Methylosarcina fibrata AML-C10: one gene and its partner. The main gene of each other region encodes a partner of the protein of the gene in region 2 in a complex. Links are inferred from orthologs where the notes say so. Each region holds a gene or a part of one and is shown on either strand. Other genes may lie near its edges.

The links.
Region 1: the proteins of A3OW_RS0121065 (region 2) and pabB are in contact, whole or in part, in a solved structure (PDB 8RP0), measured with the Escherichia coli proteins. The link is inferred for Methylosarcina fibrata AML-C10 from one-to-one orthologs.

Annotation. Positions count from the first base shown.
Region 1 is NZ_KB889965.1:393,864-400,496, forward strand. The notes cover bases 1,668-4,623. They hold pabB (aminodeoxychorismate synthase component I), read left to right. Parts: upstream 1,668-2,435; coding sequence 2,436-3,812; downstream 3,813-4,623. Other genes in these bases: A3OW_RS26175 (thrombospondin type 3 repeat-containing protein), read left to right, coding at 1,668-1,985; A3OW_RS0101960 (hypothetical protein), read left to right, coding at 2,039-2,248; A3OW_RS0101970 (amino acid kinase family protein), read left to right, coding at 3,827-4,381; A3OW_RS0101975 (DUF2959 domain-containing protein), read left to right, coding at 4,382-4,623. Outside these bases: A3OW_RS0101950 (hypothetical protein), read left to right, coding at 1-292; more of A3OW_RS26175, read left to right, coding at 390-1,667; more of A3OW_RS0101975, read left to right, coding at 4,624-5,074; A3OW_RS0101980 (hypothetical protein), read right to left, coding at 5,091-5,534; A3OW_RS0101985 (GTPase domain-containing protein), read left to right, coding at 5,662-6,633. UniProt on the Escherichia coli protein: Part of a heterodimeric complex that catalyzes the two-step biosynthesis of 4-amino-4-deoxychorismate (ADC), a precursor of p-aminobenzoate (PABA) and tetrahydrofolate.
Region 2 is NZ_KB889965.1:4,458,081-4,464,756, reverse strand. What follows is about bases 1,465-4,463. They hold A3OW_RS0121065 (anthranilate synthase component II), read right to left. Parts: upstream 3,260-4,463; coding sequence 2,669-3,259; downstream 1,465-2,668. Other genes in these bases: trpE (anthranilate synthase component I), read right to left, coding at 3,256-4,463; trpD (anthranilate phosphoribosyltransferase), read right to left, coding at 1,465-2,427. Also shown: murI (glutamate racemase), read right to left, coding at 1-444; indole-3-glycerol phosphate synthase TrpC, read right to left, coding at 598-1,398; more of trpD, read right to left, coding at 1,408-1,464; more of trpE, read right to left, coding at 4,464-4,743; rpe (ribulose-phosphate 3-epimerase), read right to left, coding at 4,812-5,483; A3OW_RS0121045 (fumarylacetoacetate hydrolase family protein), read left to right, coding at 5,585-6,448; A3OW_RS0121040 (ATP-binding protein), read right to left, coding at 6,531-6,676. UniProt on the Escherichia coli protein: Part of a heterodimeric complex that catalyzes the two-step biosynthesis of 4-amino-4-deoxychorismate (ADC), a precursor of p-aminobenzoate (PABA) and tetrahydrofolate.

The DNA of each region.
Region 1 (6,633 bases), 4.1 Mb from region 2 along the record:
ATCGCTGGATTTCCGCGATGAAATCATGGCGCAGATTTACGACCAAGGCGACCCCATTCCGAAAAGATCGCTCGAATTCATCATCGAAGTTTCCGATACCGGTAAAACCACGGGAACGCCCCTGTTTGAAAGGCGCCTGATCGACCGCTGGCGGACTCTCGGCAAAATTACCTTCACTGAAGCCGTCGCTTCGTATAACGGCGATTTCGTGCTGCATTTCAATCATCCGACCTGGCGGCAGGACCGCAACAACCCGGCGACGGCTACCCGGATTGCCGGCAGAAAGGTTTAAAAAAACGGAGCCGCTGGAACCGGTTCCGGGCGTTGAAGAATCAGGGTGACATCACCTTTAATAACAATGATGGGGCGTTTAACTTTGGAGCATGACCATGAACAAACGAATAACAGTCCGACTTTTTCTCTTGCTGATTTTAGGCTGTACGGCAAGCGCCGAAGCCGTCACGCGCGTGTATGTAGCCAATAATAAAGCGCCGGGTACGGTCAGCGTCATCGACGAAGCGACCAATACCATCATAAAGAAACTGACCGTGGGGAATTACCCGAACCGGCTCGCGGCCGCGCCCGACGGTTCGGAAGTGTATGTTTCCAACAAGGAATCGGACACGGTTTCGATCATCGATACCGAAACGAATACGATAACCGCTACCGTCGCTGTCGGCGATGCCCCGGAATTCATGGCGGTCACGCCCAACGGCAATTATCTCTTCGTGGCCAATAGCGCTGGAAGTTCTCTGTCGGTGATTAATTTGTCCACCCATACGGTAAGCAACACGATCACGGTAGGTGCTTTTCCCAAATTTATGGATTTTACACCGGACGGCCAGAGGCTCTATCTTTCCAATCTGGATTCGGGCACCGTATCGATCATCAACGTCGGCACGTTCCAGGTGATTAAAACGCTCTCGGTGGGCGGCAATCCGACCCGGGTTTCCGCACATCCGGACGGCAGCAAGGTGTATGTCGCCATTCGCGGAACAAGCCAGGTTTCGGTGATCCAGACCTCGACCAATACCGTCGTGAAAAGCATCGCGGTAGGCACGGGTCCGACCGGCATGGACATTTCTCCGGACGGCGCCAGGATTTTTACCGCCAATCAGTCCGGCGGAACGGTTTCCGTAATCAATACCGCGACCGATACGCTGACTGGAACCGTGACCGTCGGAGGCTGGCCGTGGGTCGTGGACTCCTCACCTGACGGCAGCATTGCGATCACGCCCGCGTCGCTGGACGACCGGGCAGTGGTCGTCGATGCCGCCCTGGTAAAAGTCGATTCATCCATACCTATCGGCGATGCGCCCTATTGGGGCGCCTTCAACGCATCCGGAAGCCGGTATTATGTGACCAATCCCAAGGATGGAACGGTTTCGGTGATTGACCCGGCGCTGCGCCAAGTCGTCAAGACCTTTGCTACCGATACGAATGCCTGGGTGGTTCTGCCCGTCGAGGTCGGTGGAGCGCCTGCCGAAGATACCGACGGCGACGGGGTCGACGACAATCTCGACAACTGTCCTTCCGTGGCCAATCCGGATCAGGCCGACAGCGATAACGACGGCATCGGCGATGCCTGCGATACGCCGGAGGGCGACAGCGACGGCGACGGGGTGAGCGACGACGTGGACAATTGTCCGTCGGTGGCCAATCCGGATCAGGCCGACGACGATAACGACGGTATCGGCGATGCCTGCGAAACGCCGGTGCTCAGCACGGTTTCGCCTACCACCGCGAGACGCAACCGCACCAGCACGCTGAATCTGAGCGGACAAAACTTCCTGGACGGCATGACGGCTTCGATTTCTCCTTCATCCGGCATTACGGTCCAGTCGTTTACGGTCAACAGCGCGACCAGTGCCGCGTTGGTAATCAACGTTTCCGCTTCGGCCAGTTTGAGTTCCAGAGCCATTGTGCTGACCAATCCCAATGGTCTTACCGTGACCAAGACAGGCGCATTTAGAGTGGTGCGCTGATTGAGCGGCAAAACGAGTCTGCCGTTTGATTCATTTCCATGACGGGTCCTTCGATGCAGCCGGCCGACCCGGCGCTCGATCTTTCGAAGGCTTGTTCGGACTTCATCGGCCGAACAAGCCTCTCCCTGGCGTCCCGGCACGATGGGACAACCGAGCGGGTTCTTTATTTGAAGTTTTCCATATTAGAAATTTTTGGTAAAGCTTTTTGCTTACTCGGCGGAGATTCCCTTGCGTTGCCGTTGAAGAGCAAGAGCGGCAAGTGACAAGCCGTCGAGCATTTACTCAAACAATGGTACAATAACCCGAACTCGACCCATTCCTTGTTGTTATCCTTCCACAAAAACTATTGGCACCAATAAAGTTTCCGACCGGCTTTTTCCATACGGCGCTGGATAGAAAGCCGGCTATCGCAGGTATTGCATTTTCTGCCCCTCGACCAGACACCGATTAATGTCGCCACTGAATCAATTCATGTCTCCGCTGCCTTATTTTGCCGATAGCGCGGACCTTTTCTCGGCCATTGCCGGAATGCCCTGGTCGGTTTTTCTGGACAGCGGTTACCCCTACAGTCAGCAGGGGCGTTACGACATCATTGCGGCCGATCCGGTGTGCATCCTGGTCACTCACGGCGATGAGACCGTCATCACCCGCGGCGGGAAATCCGTTATCTCGAAGGACGACCCTTTCGATCTCGTGAAGCAGCAATTGCTTCCGGCTCATTGCCAGGGAGATACCTTGCCGTTCAAAGGCGGGGCGATCGGCTATTTCTCCTACGATCTGGTTCGGCGCCTGGAGCATCTGTCGGAGATTGCCGTGGATGCGGAACATATTCCCGAAATGGCCGTAGGCATCTACGACTGGGCGGTAGTCGTCGATCATCACTGCCGGAAAAGCTATCTGGTCGGGCAGAATTGCGATATGCAAAAATGGCTGAAGCTGATCGAACAGTTCAGCGTCCTGCCGGTCGAGGAGCGGCGCGGGCCGTTCAGGATCGTCGGCGACATCCGTTCCAATATGGACAAAGCGTTTTATACGCGCGCGTTCGACCGGATCAAGCAGTATTTAAAGGAAGGGGATTGTTATCAGGTCAACTTTTCGCAGCGCTTCGTTGCCGATTGCGAAGGGGATCCGTGGACCGCTTATAAAGCCTTGCGGGAACTCAACGCGGCTCCATTCAGTTGTTATCTCAACCTGCCCGAAGTGCAGATCTTGAGCACCTCGCCCGAGCGATTTCTCAAGCTGACCGACGGCCTGGTGGAAACCAAGCCGATCAAAGGCACGCGTCCACGGAAGCGCGATCAAGCGGAAGACCGGCAGCAGATCGAAATACTGGAGCACAGCCCGAAGGATCGGGCGGAGAATCTGATGATCGTCGATCTTTTGCGCAACGACATCAGCAAGACTTGTAAAAAAGGCTCGGTGAAGGTGCCCAGAATATTTGCCGTCGAAACTTATGCGACGGTGCATCATCTGGTCAGCACGATTACCGGCTGGCTGGCGGACGACCGGCACGCCCTGGACTTGCTGAAGCACTGTTTTCCCGGCGGCTCGATCACCGGCGCGCCCAAGATTCGGGCGATGGAAGTGATCGAAGAGCTGGAGCCCAACCGTCGAGGCATTTACTGCGGCTCGATCGGTTATATCGGCTTCGACGGCAATATGGACAGCAATATCGCCATCCGGACGCTGGTGCATTCGGGAGGCACGATCCGTTTTTGGGCCGGAGGCGGCATCGTCAACGATTCGGAAGTGGACGACGAATATCAGGAATGCTTCGACAAGGCGGCCGCCATGCTGGATTTATTGCAACGATTCAGAGTCGGATAAACGGGGTTCGCCTTATGGTCGTCATCAAGCTGGGCGGCAGCCTGACCCAAAGCGGCGGGCTCAGGGAGTGCCTGGACCGGATCGAGCGGCGATATCGGGGCAGGGCGGCGGTCATCGTGCCGGGCGGTGGAGCTTTTGCCGATCAGGTCCGCCTTGCCCAGAGCGTCTGGCGGTTCGACGACGGCGTCGCTCACCGGATGGCCTTGTTGGCCATGCAGCAGACGGCCTGGCTGTTGCACGGACTGAAGCCGCAATTTGCCGTCGTCGGCTCGGCTTCGGCCTTGCGCGAGCGGATCGGCCGGAACCGTACGGTCATCTGGTCGCCCGATGCCGCCGAGCTGGAACGGGCGGGCGTCCGGTCCGGCTGGGACGTCACTTCGGACAGCCTGGCGGCGTGGCTGGCGAATACGCTGTCGGCGGGCGAATTGATTTTGGTAAAATCGGCTATCCTTGATCAGGGACAGGATCTGGCCGAACTGGCCCGGCGAGAAGTGATCGATCGGGCTTTTTGCAGTTTCGTCTCCGGGTCGACCTATAAAATAAGTATTGTAAACAAATCAGATTTCTAAATGGCTGAGCAAAAAAAATCCTCCTCGAACGATATGACTTCACAAGCATTCAAATTCATCGGCAATTTTTTATCGAAGAAAATCAAGTCGGCTTACTACAATGCGCGCGAATCGATAGGAGAGTCGAAGCGCTCCATCGTGGTTTATCAGGTAGAGCAGACTTGTCTCAGTCTCCAGGAAACCCGGGATGAATTTCAGGACGCCCTCGAGCGCTTCAAGACGCTGGTGAACGTTCAGGAATCGTCTTTGGAACATCGTTATCACCAACTGAACCGACAGTATCAGTTTTGCCGCGCCAAATCCGATTCGGTGAGCGATCGAATCAAGTCGATCGAAGAAGTCAGCCATGCCTTGTTTACCGAATGGGAAAAGGAACTGAACGAATACAGCAATCGTGCCTTGCGCAACAGCAGCAAGCAGCAATTGAAAATCGCACGGCAGAACTACAGCCGCTTGATCAAGGCGCTGCACGCGGCCGAAGCGAAAATTCAGCCGGTGCTGGCGGCCTTCAAGGATCAGGTGTTGTTCCTGAAGCACAATCTCAATGCGCATGCCATCGCGGCGCTGCAGAACGAATTCATTGTGATTGCCGTCGACATTTCCCAGTTGATCCGGGCGATGGAATTGACCATTGCCGAAGCCAGCCAATTCGTGTCGGTGTTGGTCGAGCCGAAATCGCTGCCCAGTCTCTGAAATAGAAAATCAGGAATTATTGCAGCTTGTACAGGATATCGTTGGCCTTGTCTTTGGCTGTATCGCGAGAACTCTCGTCTTGCGTGCCCTGCTTGGCGTTTTGTTCGGATCTTTCCTGGCTGTATTTGGAAATCATGTCTTCCCAACTGGTATATTTCTCGTAACCGGGATAACCCGAATTTTTCCGTTCCTGATAAATTTCCTGGCCCAGCGCGATGATCTCGGTAGGAGTTTTGCCGTCGACCGCATCCAGAAATTCTTCATCGCTCTTTTTCGCATCGCGAATCGTCCAGAACGAAACTTCGAATTCGATACGGGGTTCCTGAGCCATACGCTCCTTCAGCATTTTTACGGATTTGAGAGCGGTCCGCATGTTATGGCCATTGATTTGTTGACCTTTGTTGCAGGCAATAAGCGTGGTGCAGAATAGGATAATTAGAAGCGTACGAAGCGTCTTCATGATGATAACCTCGATAGGGGGAATCTGTCCCTTGTGATGTGAACGGGACATATTGTTGTTATTATATTAATGCCAGACCATCAAACTAAGTAAAATGGTCGGCTATTATAAACCCAAGCCAACTTTTATGCTGGAATTTATCCAATTATTAAATCAGCGTTATCGGACCGTATTGCAGCAGCCCGGCAGCGAGTCCGTCAAAGCCGTCTATCAGCAACGGGTGGATCAATTAATTCTGGCGGAAGCCTTTATGCGGAAGGGGCAGGTGATCGACAGCGTTCCGGCGCTGCCGCTTCAGATTGCCGTGGTTGGTCCCACCCAGTCCGGCAAAAGCACGCTGGTCAACGTTCTGCTGCAAACCGACGTCGCCGGAGTCAGCCCGCTGGCCGGCTATACGGTGCATCCTCAGGGATTCTGCCATGAAGTCTCCCTGGCCCAATGCAGCGGCCTTCAGCGCTATTTCGGACGTTTTCAGCAACTGCATCCGTCGCAACTGTCGACGGAGCGGCATGACTGTTATTCGTTGACGGAAACCCGGGCGGTCTCGGAGCTTCTGCCTCCGTGCGTGATCTGGGACACTCCGGATTTCGATTCGATCGATTCGTCCACCTACCGTGAAGGCGTCATCCGGACGGTGGCGCTGGCTGACGTCGTCATCCTGGTGGTCAGCAAGGAAAAATACGCCGACCAGTCGGTCTGGGACATGATGTCGGCGCTGGAGCCGTTAAGACAGCCTTTATTGATTTGCCTGAACAAGCTCAGCGAAGGCTCCGAAAACTTGATCGTCCATTCCTTGAAGGAAAAATGGCGATGGGTGCGGCAGGACGATTTTCCGGAGGTTGTACCGCTCCATTATCGGAAACAGTCCGGCATGCCGCTGTGGCCCGAGACCGACAAGGCTCGGATCATCGAGCTGGCCGCCGGCGTCAACGGCAAAAAGCATGCGCGTTATGAACAGGAGCTGCTGCAGGCGCATTGGCAATCCTGGCTCGAACCCGTGATCGAGGAACATCAGGCGCTGGCCCTGTGGAACGACCTGGTGGAGCATTCCGTCAAACAGGCGCTGGCATATTATCAGCGGGATTTTCTGAATCATCCG
Region 2 (6,676 bases):
CACCAGGCCGGGACAGGCCTGAGCCAATATCTCGACGCCGTTGCCGTAGCGCTCGAACAATTTGACGAAATTATGGCTGGCCAGCGTCCTTTGCGTGGCCAGCACTCCGACGACGCCGGACCGGGTCAAAGCCGCCGCCGGTTTGATCGCAGGCTCCATCGCCACGACCGGCAACAAGTGGCGTGCCCGTATTGTTGCAACCGCGGCGCCGGTCGCCGTGTTGCAGGCCACCACGATGGCCTTGGCATTCCGGCGCAACAGAAATTCGACAATCGCCATCGACCTGGCCTCGATGAATTCCTGCGGCTTGTTGCCGTACGGCGCAAAGGCCGAGTCGGCCACATACAGCAGGTGTTCCGACGGCAATTGCCGCCGGATCTCGCGCAGCACCGACAAACCGCCGACGCCGGAATCGAATACGCCAACAGGATGCGAGGCGTCCATTTTCCTAAATTCCCGCAGGTTCCGGATGACCGGTTCGCAAACGGCAAGCCATCAAAACGACTCCGGCAGGCCACCCCGGCTCACCGCCATTATTTCAAGTTCATGGTCCGGAATCTTCATAAGAAACAAAAGCCCGTCTCGCTTTGCCGCCGATTACAAGCCGAACAATTCGCGCATTTTTTGTCCCGGACTGTCGGCGCGCATGAACGCTTCGCCGACCAGAAAGGCATGGATGCCGTTGTCGGTCATCAGTTGCACGTCTGCCGGCGTATGGATGCCGCTTTCGGTGACGACCAGGCGGTCCTCGGGGATTTGCGCCTTCAGGTCCAGCGTGGTCTGCAATAAGGTTTCGAAAGTGCGCAGGTTACGGTTATTGATGCCGATCAGCGGGGTATCGAGCCGCAGCGCCCGGTGCAATTCTTTTTCGTCGTGCACTTCGACCAGAACGTCCATGCCCAGTTTGGCCGCCAATTCGGCCAGCTCGCGCATCCGGCCGTCGTCGAGAGCGGCGACGATCAACAGGATGCAATCGGCGCCGAGCGCGCGCGCTTCGTAGACCTGATAGGGATCGATCATGAAATCCTTTCTCAGAACCGGCAGCGGGCAGCGTTCCCGGACCATTTGCAGGTACACTTCGGAGCCCTGAAAAAATTCCTTGTCGGTCAGGACCGACAGGCAGGCGGCGCCGTTCATCGCATAATCCAGACCGATCGTGATCGGCTGAAAATCCTCCCGGATGACGCCCTGACTCGGCGACGCCTTTTTGATTTCGGCGATAATGGCAGGCTTTTGGGTCAGTACCTTGCTTTGCAGCGCCCGGTAGAACCCCCGGGGCTTCTCGACGGACTCGGCAAAACTTTCCAGATCGGCGACGGGCGTGCGCAATTTACGCCGGGCGACCTCTTCTTCTTTTTTATCGAGGATCTTTTTTAAAATATCGGGAGTATCGGTCATGGTTCTTTGTTATCTTAAAGTTTTCGAGTAATCGACCAGGGCGTCCAGCTTGGCGCGCGCGGCGCCGCCGGCGATGACCCGGTCCGCCTTGTCCATGCCTGCGGCCAGGGAATCGGTTAAATTTGCCGCATAAATGGCCGCCCCGGCGTTCAATACGACGATGTCCCGCGCCGGCCCCGGCCGGTTGTCCAGCACCGCTTTCATCATTAACAGACTCGTTTCGGCGTCGCGGATGGTCAGCTCGGCAAGGCTGGCCCGTTTCAACCCGAATTGTTCCGGCGTTACGGAATAAACCGATACCTTACCCTCCTTCAGCTCGGCGATGTGCGACGGAGCGGCGATACTGATTTCGTCCAGACCGTCTTCGGCGCTGACCACCAAAACATGCCGGCTGCCCAGCTTCTTCAACACTTCGGCCAGAGGCTTCACCCATTCCTTGGCAAATACGCCGATCAACTGGTTCGGCGCGCCGGCCGGGTTGGCCAGAGGCCCTAATAAATTGAACAAGGTCCGGATGCCCATTTCCCTTCGGGGTCCGATCGTATGTCTCATCGCGCCGTGATGTTTGGGCGCGAACAAAAAGCCGACGCCGATGTCGTTGACGCAGCGCGCCACCTGCTCGGCGGTCAATTCCAGATTGACGCCGGCGGCTTCCAGCACGTCGGCGCTGCCGCAGCAGCTCGACACCGAACGGTTGCCGTGCTTGGCGACCTGGCCGCCGGCCGCGGCCACGACAAAGGCGCAGGCCGTGGAAATATTGAAGGTATTGGCGCCGTCGCCGCCGGTGCCGCAGGTGTCGACGACGTGGTCGCCGACGACCGGCACTTTGCCGGCCAATTCCCTGATCACTTCCGCCGCGGAGACCATCTCGTCGACGGTCTCACCCTTGCAGCGCAGCGCGACCAAAAAACCGCCGATCTGGGCGTCGGTCGCGCCGCCGCTCATGATCTGGCGCATCACCGAATGCATTTCTTCGGCGGTCAGGTTTTGTTTGTCGAGCAGTTTTTGCAGGGCTTGTTGGATTTGCATGAATGGCTCGGTTTTAAATGGTTATTTTTAAGCCTTGTAGGGTATGTACCGCATACCATTTTCAGAATTATCCGACTCATCGAGGCCTCGAACAAGGTACGCGATGCGTACCCTACCAAATTATCGTCTTTCGAGAAAATTTCTCAAACTTGTAGAAGATGGTATTGATCGCACATGCCATTTTCAGAATTATCCGATTCATTGGGGCCTTGAACAAGGTACGCGAGGCGCGCCCTACTTTTCATCTTTCCAAGAAATTCCGGAGAAGATCGTGCCCGTGCTCGGTCAGGATCGATTCCGGATGGAACTGCACCCCTTCGATGTCGAGCGTTTTGTGCCGCACGCCCATGATTTCGTCGAAGCCGCCCTGTTCGTCCTGGGTCCAGGCGGTAATCTCGAGGCAGTCCGGCAGGGTAGCCCGCTCGATCACCAGCGAATGGTAGCGGGTAGCGGTAAAAGGATTCTCGAGCCCCTTGAAGACGCCGACGTTATGGTGGTAGACCTTCGAGGTCTTGCCGTGCATGATGCTTTTGGCGTGCACGATCTTGCCGCCGAAGGCATAGCCTATGCTCTGATGGCCGAGGCATACGCCGAGGATCGGATAACGCCCGGCCAGCTTGTGGATCGCTTCGACCGAGACGCCGGCTTCCTTGGGCGTGCAGGGGCCCGGCGAGATGACGATCTTGTCGGGCGAGAGGCTTTCGATTTCTGCCACGGTCACCTGATCGTTGCGCACGACGGTCACGTCGGCGCCGAGCTCGCCCAGGTATTGCACCAGGTTGTAGGTAAACGAATCGTAATTGTCGATCATGACCAATTTGATTGCGCTCATGCCTGCTCTCCTTCCAGTCCGGCTTCGGCCATGCTGACGGCACGGAAAATGGCCCTGCCCTTGTTCATCGTTTCATCCCATTCGTTGCGCGGAATCGAATCGTAGACGATGCCGGCGCCGGCCTGAATGTGCAGCATGTTGTTTTTGATCACCGCGGTCCGTATCGCAATCGCGGTGTCGAGATTGCCGGACCAGGCGATGTAGCCGATCGCTCCGGAATAGACGCCGCGCTTGACCGGTTCGAGTTCGTCGATGATTTCCATTGCCCGAATCTTCGGCGCGCCGCTGACGGTGCCCGCCGGAAACGTGGCCGCCAGCACGTCGAACGCGTTTTTTCCGGGTTTCAGGCGGCCGATGACGTTGGATACGATGTGCATGACGTGGGAATAGCGTTCGACGATCATTTTGTCGGTGAGCTGAACGCTGCCGATTTCGGCGACGCGCCCGGCGTCGTTGCGGCCGAGATCGATCAGCATCAGATGTTCCGCAATTTCCTTGGGATCGGCCAGGAGTTCCTTTTCCAGGGCGAGATCCTGCTCCTGCGTGGCGCCCCGGCGGCGGGTGCCGGCGATCGGCCGCACCGTGACGATGTTGTCCTCGAGCCGGACCAGAATTTCCGGAGACGAGCCGACGATATGGAAGTCGCCCAGATTCAGATAAAACATGTAAGGCGAAGGATTCAGGCAGCGCAGCGCGCGGTACAGATTGAGCGGCTCCGCCGTATACGGAATCGACAATCTCTGCGACAGCACCACCTGCATGATGTCGCCGTCGGTGATGTAGTCCTTGGCTTTGCGGACCGCATCCTCGAATCCTTGTTGGGTAAAGCCGGAGACGAAGTCGGATTCGTTCACTTTTTTCGGCGACGGATGCCTGGCCGGACGGGCCTGAACTTCCCTCAGCTTGCGGGCCAGCTCGCTCAGCCGGGCCTCCGCGCGCTCGAACGCCCGCTCTTCTTCGGGATTGGCGTGGGTCAACAGCAGCAGTTTGCCCGACAGATTATCGAAGACCAGCATCTCTTCGGAAACCATCAGGACAATGTCCGGATTGCCCAGAGGATCGGGTTTGCGGGAATTGCCGAGGCGCGGCTCGATGTAGCCGATCGTTTCGTAACCGAAATAGCCGACCAGGCCGCCGTTGAACCGGGGCAGATGAGCGATGTCCGGCACTTTGTAGCCTTCCTTGAACTGCTCGATCCACAGCAAGGGATTCTCGTGCGTGATCGTTTGTTCCTTCCTGCCGTTTTTTTCCAGACTGATTTGCTTGCCGGTAATCCTGATGACGGTTTGACACGGCAGACCGATGATCGAATAGCGTCCCCATTGTTCTCCGCCATGAACCGATTCGAATAAATAGGAATAAGCGCCGTCGGCCAGTTTCAGATAGGCGCTGAGCGGCGTATCCAGATCGGCCAGGACTTCGCGGATAATCGGAATACGGTTGAATCCCTCGCGGGCGTATTGATTGAATTGTTCTGGAGTCATTATCGGAGATGTCAAAAGGATCTGCACATTCGGGTTAACCGGAAAAACGGTCCGCCTGAAGGCGGGATTTACCCCGCCTTGGCCATTTCAGCCCGCATTTCGTCGATGATTTTTTTGTAATCCGGCTTGCCGAAAATGGCGGAACCGGCAACGAAGGTATCGGCGCCCGCGGCCTTGATTTCGCGGATGTTGTCGGTTTTGACGCCGCCGTCGATCTCCAGGCGAATATTGAGGCCGCTCTCGTCGATTCGTTTTCTGACTTCACGCAGTTTGGGCAAAGCCGACGGAATGAAGGATTGGCCGCCGAAACCGGGATTCACCGACATCAACAGAATCATGTCCAGTTTGTCCATGACGTAATCGAGATAGCTGAGAGGCGTGCCCGGATTGAATACCAGGCCGGCCTTGCAGCCGTTGTCCTTGATCAATTGCAGGGTACGGTCGATATGCACCGAGGCTTCCGGATGAAACGTAATATAGGTGGCTCCGGCCTTGGCGAAATCGGGAATGATGCGGTCCACCGGCTCAACCATCAAATGCACGTCGATCGGCGCGGTCACGCCGTGCTTGCGCAAAGCTTCGCAGACCAGGGGGCCGATGGTCAGATTGGGGACAAAATGATTGTCCATCACATCGAAATGCACTATGTCGGCGCCGGCGGCCAATACGTTGTCCACTTCCTCGCCCAGTTTGGCGAAATTGGCGGACAGAATGGAGGGAGCAATCCAGTTTTCGTTCATTTTCTTATCCTCGAGGTTAAAATTGCAAATTATAACTTTTTTTTTGCCCGTAATCTTCGTTATACAATATCCGGAATGTAATAATACCGGAAAATCTGCCGATGAAACTGATCACTTTCACTCATAACCGATTAACCCGCGTCGGCGCCGTCGTCGGCGAATTCGTCATTGACAGCGCCGGCAGCCCGGACATTCCGGCGGACATGATCGCTTTTCTGAACGGCGGGGCCCCGGCTCTGGCCGCGATGCAGCGGCAGATCGACGGCGGCGGGCACCGTCTTGCCCTGCGCGAAGTCAAGCTCGAAGCGCCGGTGCCGAGACCGGGCAAATTTCTGGCGATCAGTCTCAACTATGCCGATCACATTGCCGAAACCGGCAAGGACAAGCCCGACTATCCGAGTTTCTTTACCAAGCAAAGCACCTGCGTCATCGGCCCGGGCGAGGCCATTCAGCGGCCCAAAGTCTCCGACAAGCTCGATTACGAAGGCGAACTGGCTTTCGTCATCGGCCGGCGCTGCCGTCATGTTCCCGTCGAAAAGGCGCACGAGGTGATCGCCGGCTTCACCGTCGCCAACGACGTGTCGGTCAGGGACTGGCAGGCGCGATCGCCGACCCTAATGATCGGTAAATCGTTCGATACGGCGGGCCCGTTGGGTCCCTGGCTGGTCACGCCGGACGAAATCGGCGATCCTCACCGTCTGGCGATAAAAACCTGGGTCGACGGCGAATTGCGCCAGAATGCCGACACCGGCCAGATGATTTTCAATTGCTATGAAATGGTCGCCTATCTGTCGCAAGCGATGACGCTGGAGCCCGGGGATGTCATCAGCACCGGCACGCCGGCGGGGGTCGGCGTTAAAATGACGCCGCGGGGCTATCTGCGACCGGGCCAGACGGTCAGGGTCGAAATCGAAAAAATAGGCGCGCTCGTCAATCCGGTGATCCAGGAACCGGACGACTCTTAGAGAGCCTCGTAAAAGCTCCCTCTCCCCGCGGGAGAGGGTTCTGTATTGACTTTTACGACAGCCTCTCTTAAAGAAAGGCCGTTCATTGCCCGGCTTTGCCGTTTTTTACGACCGAAAATAACCCCAGTCTCTTCTGTAATCGTGTATCCGATTTTCTTCGCGGCAGCGGGAACGATACGGTGACTTTCAGGCCGCCGAACTGGGAGACGCCCAGGTGGATTTCTGCGC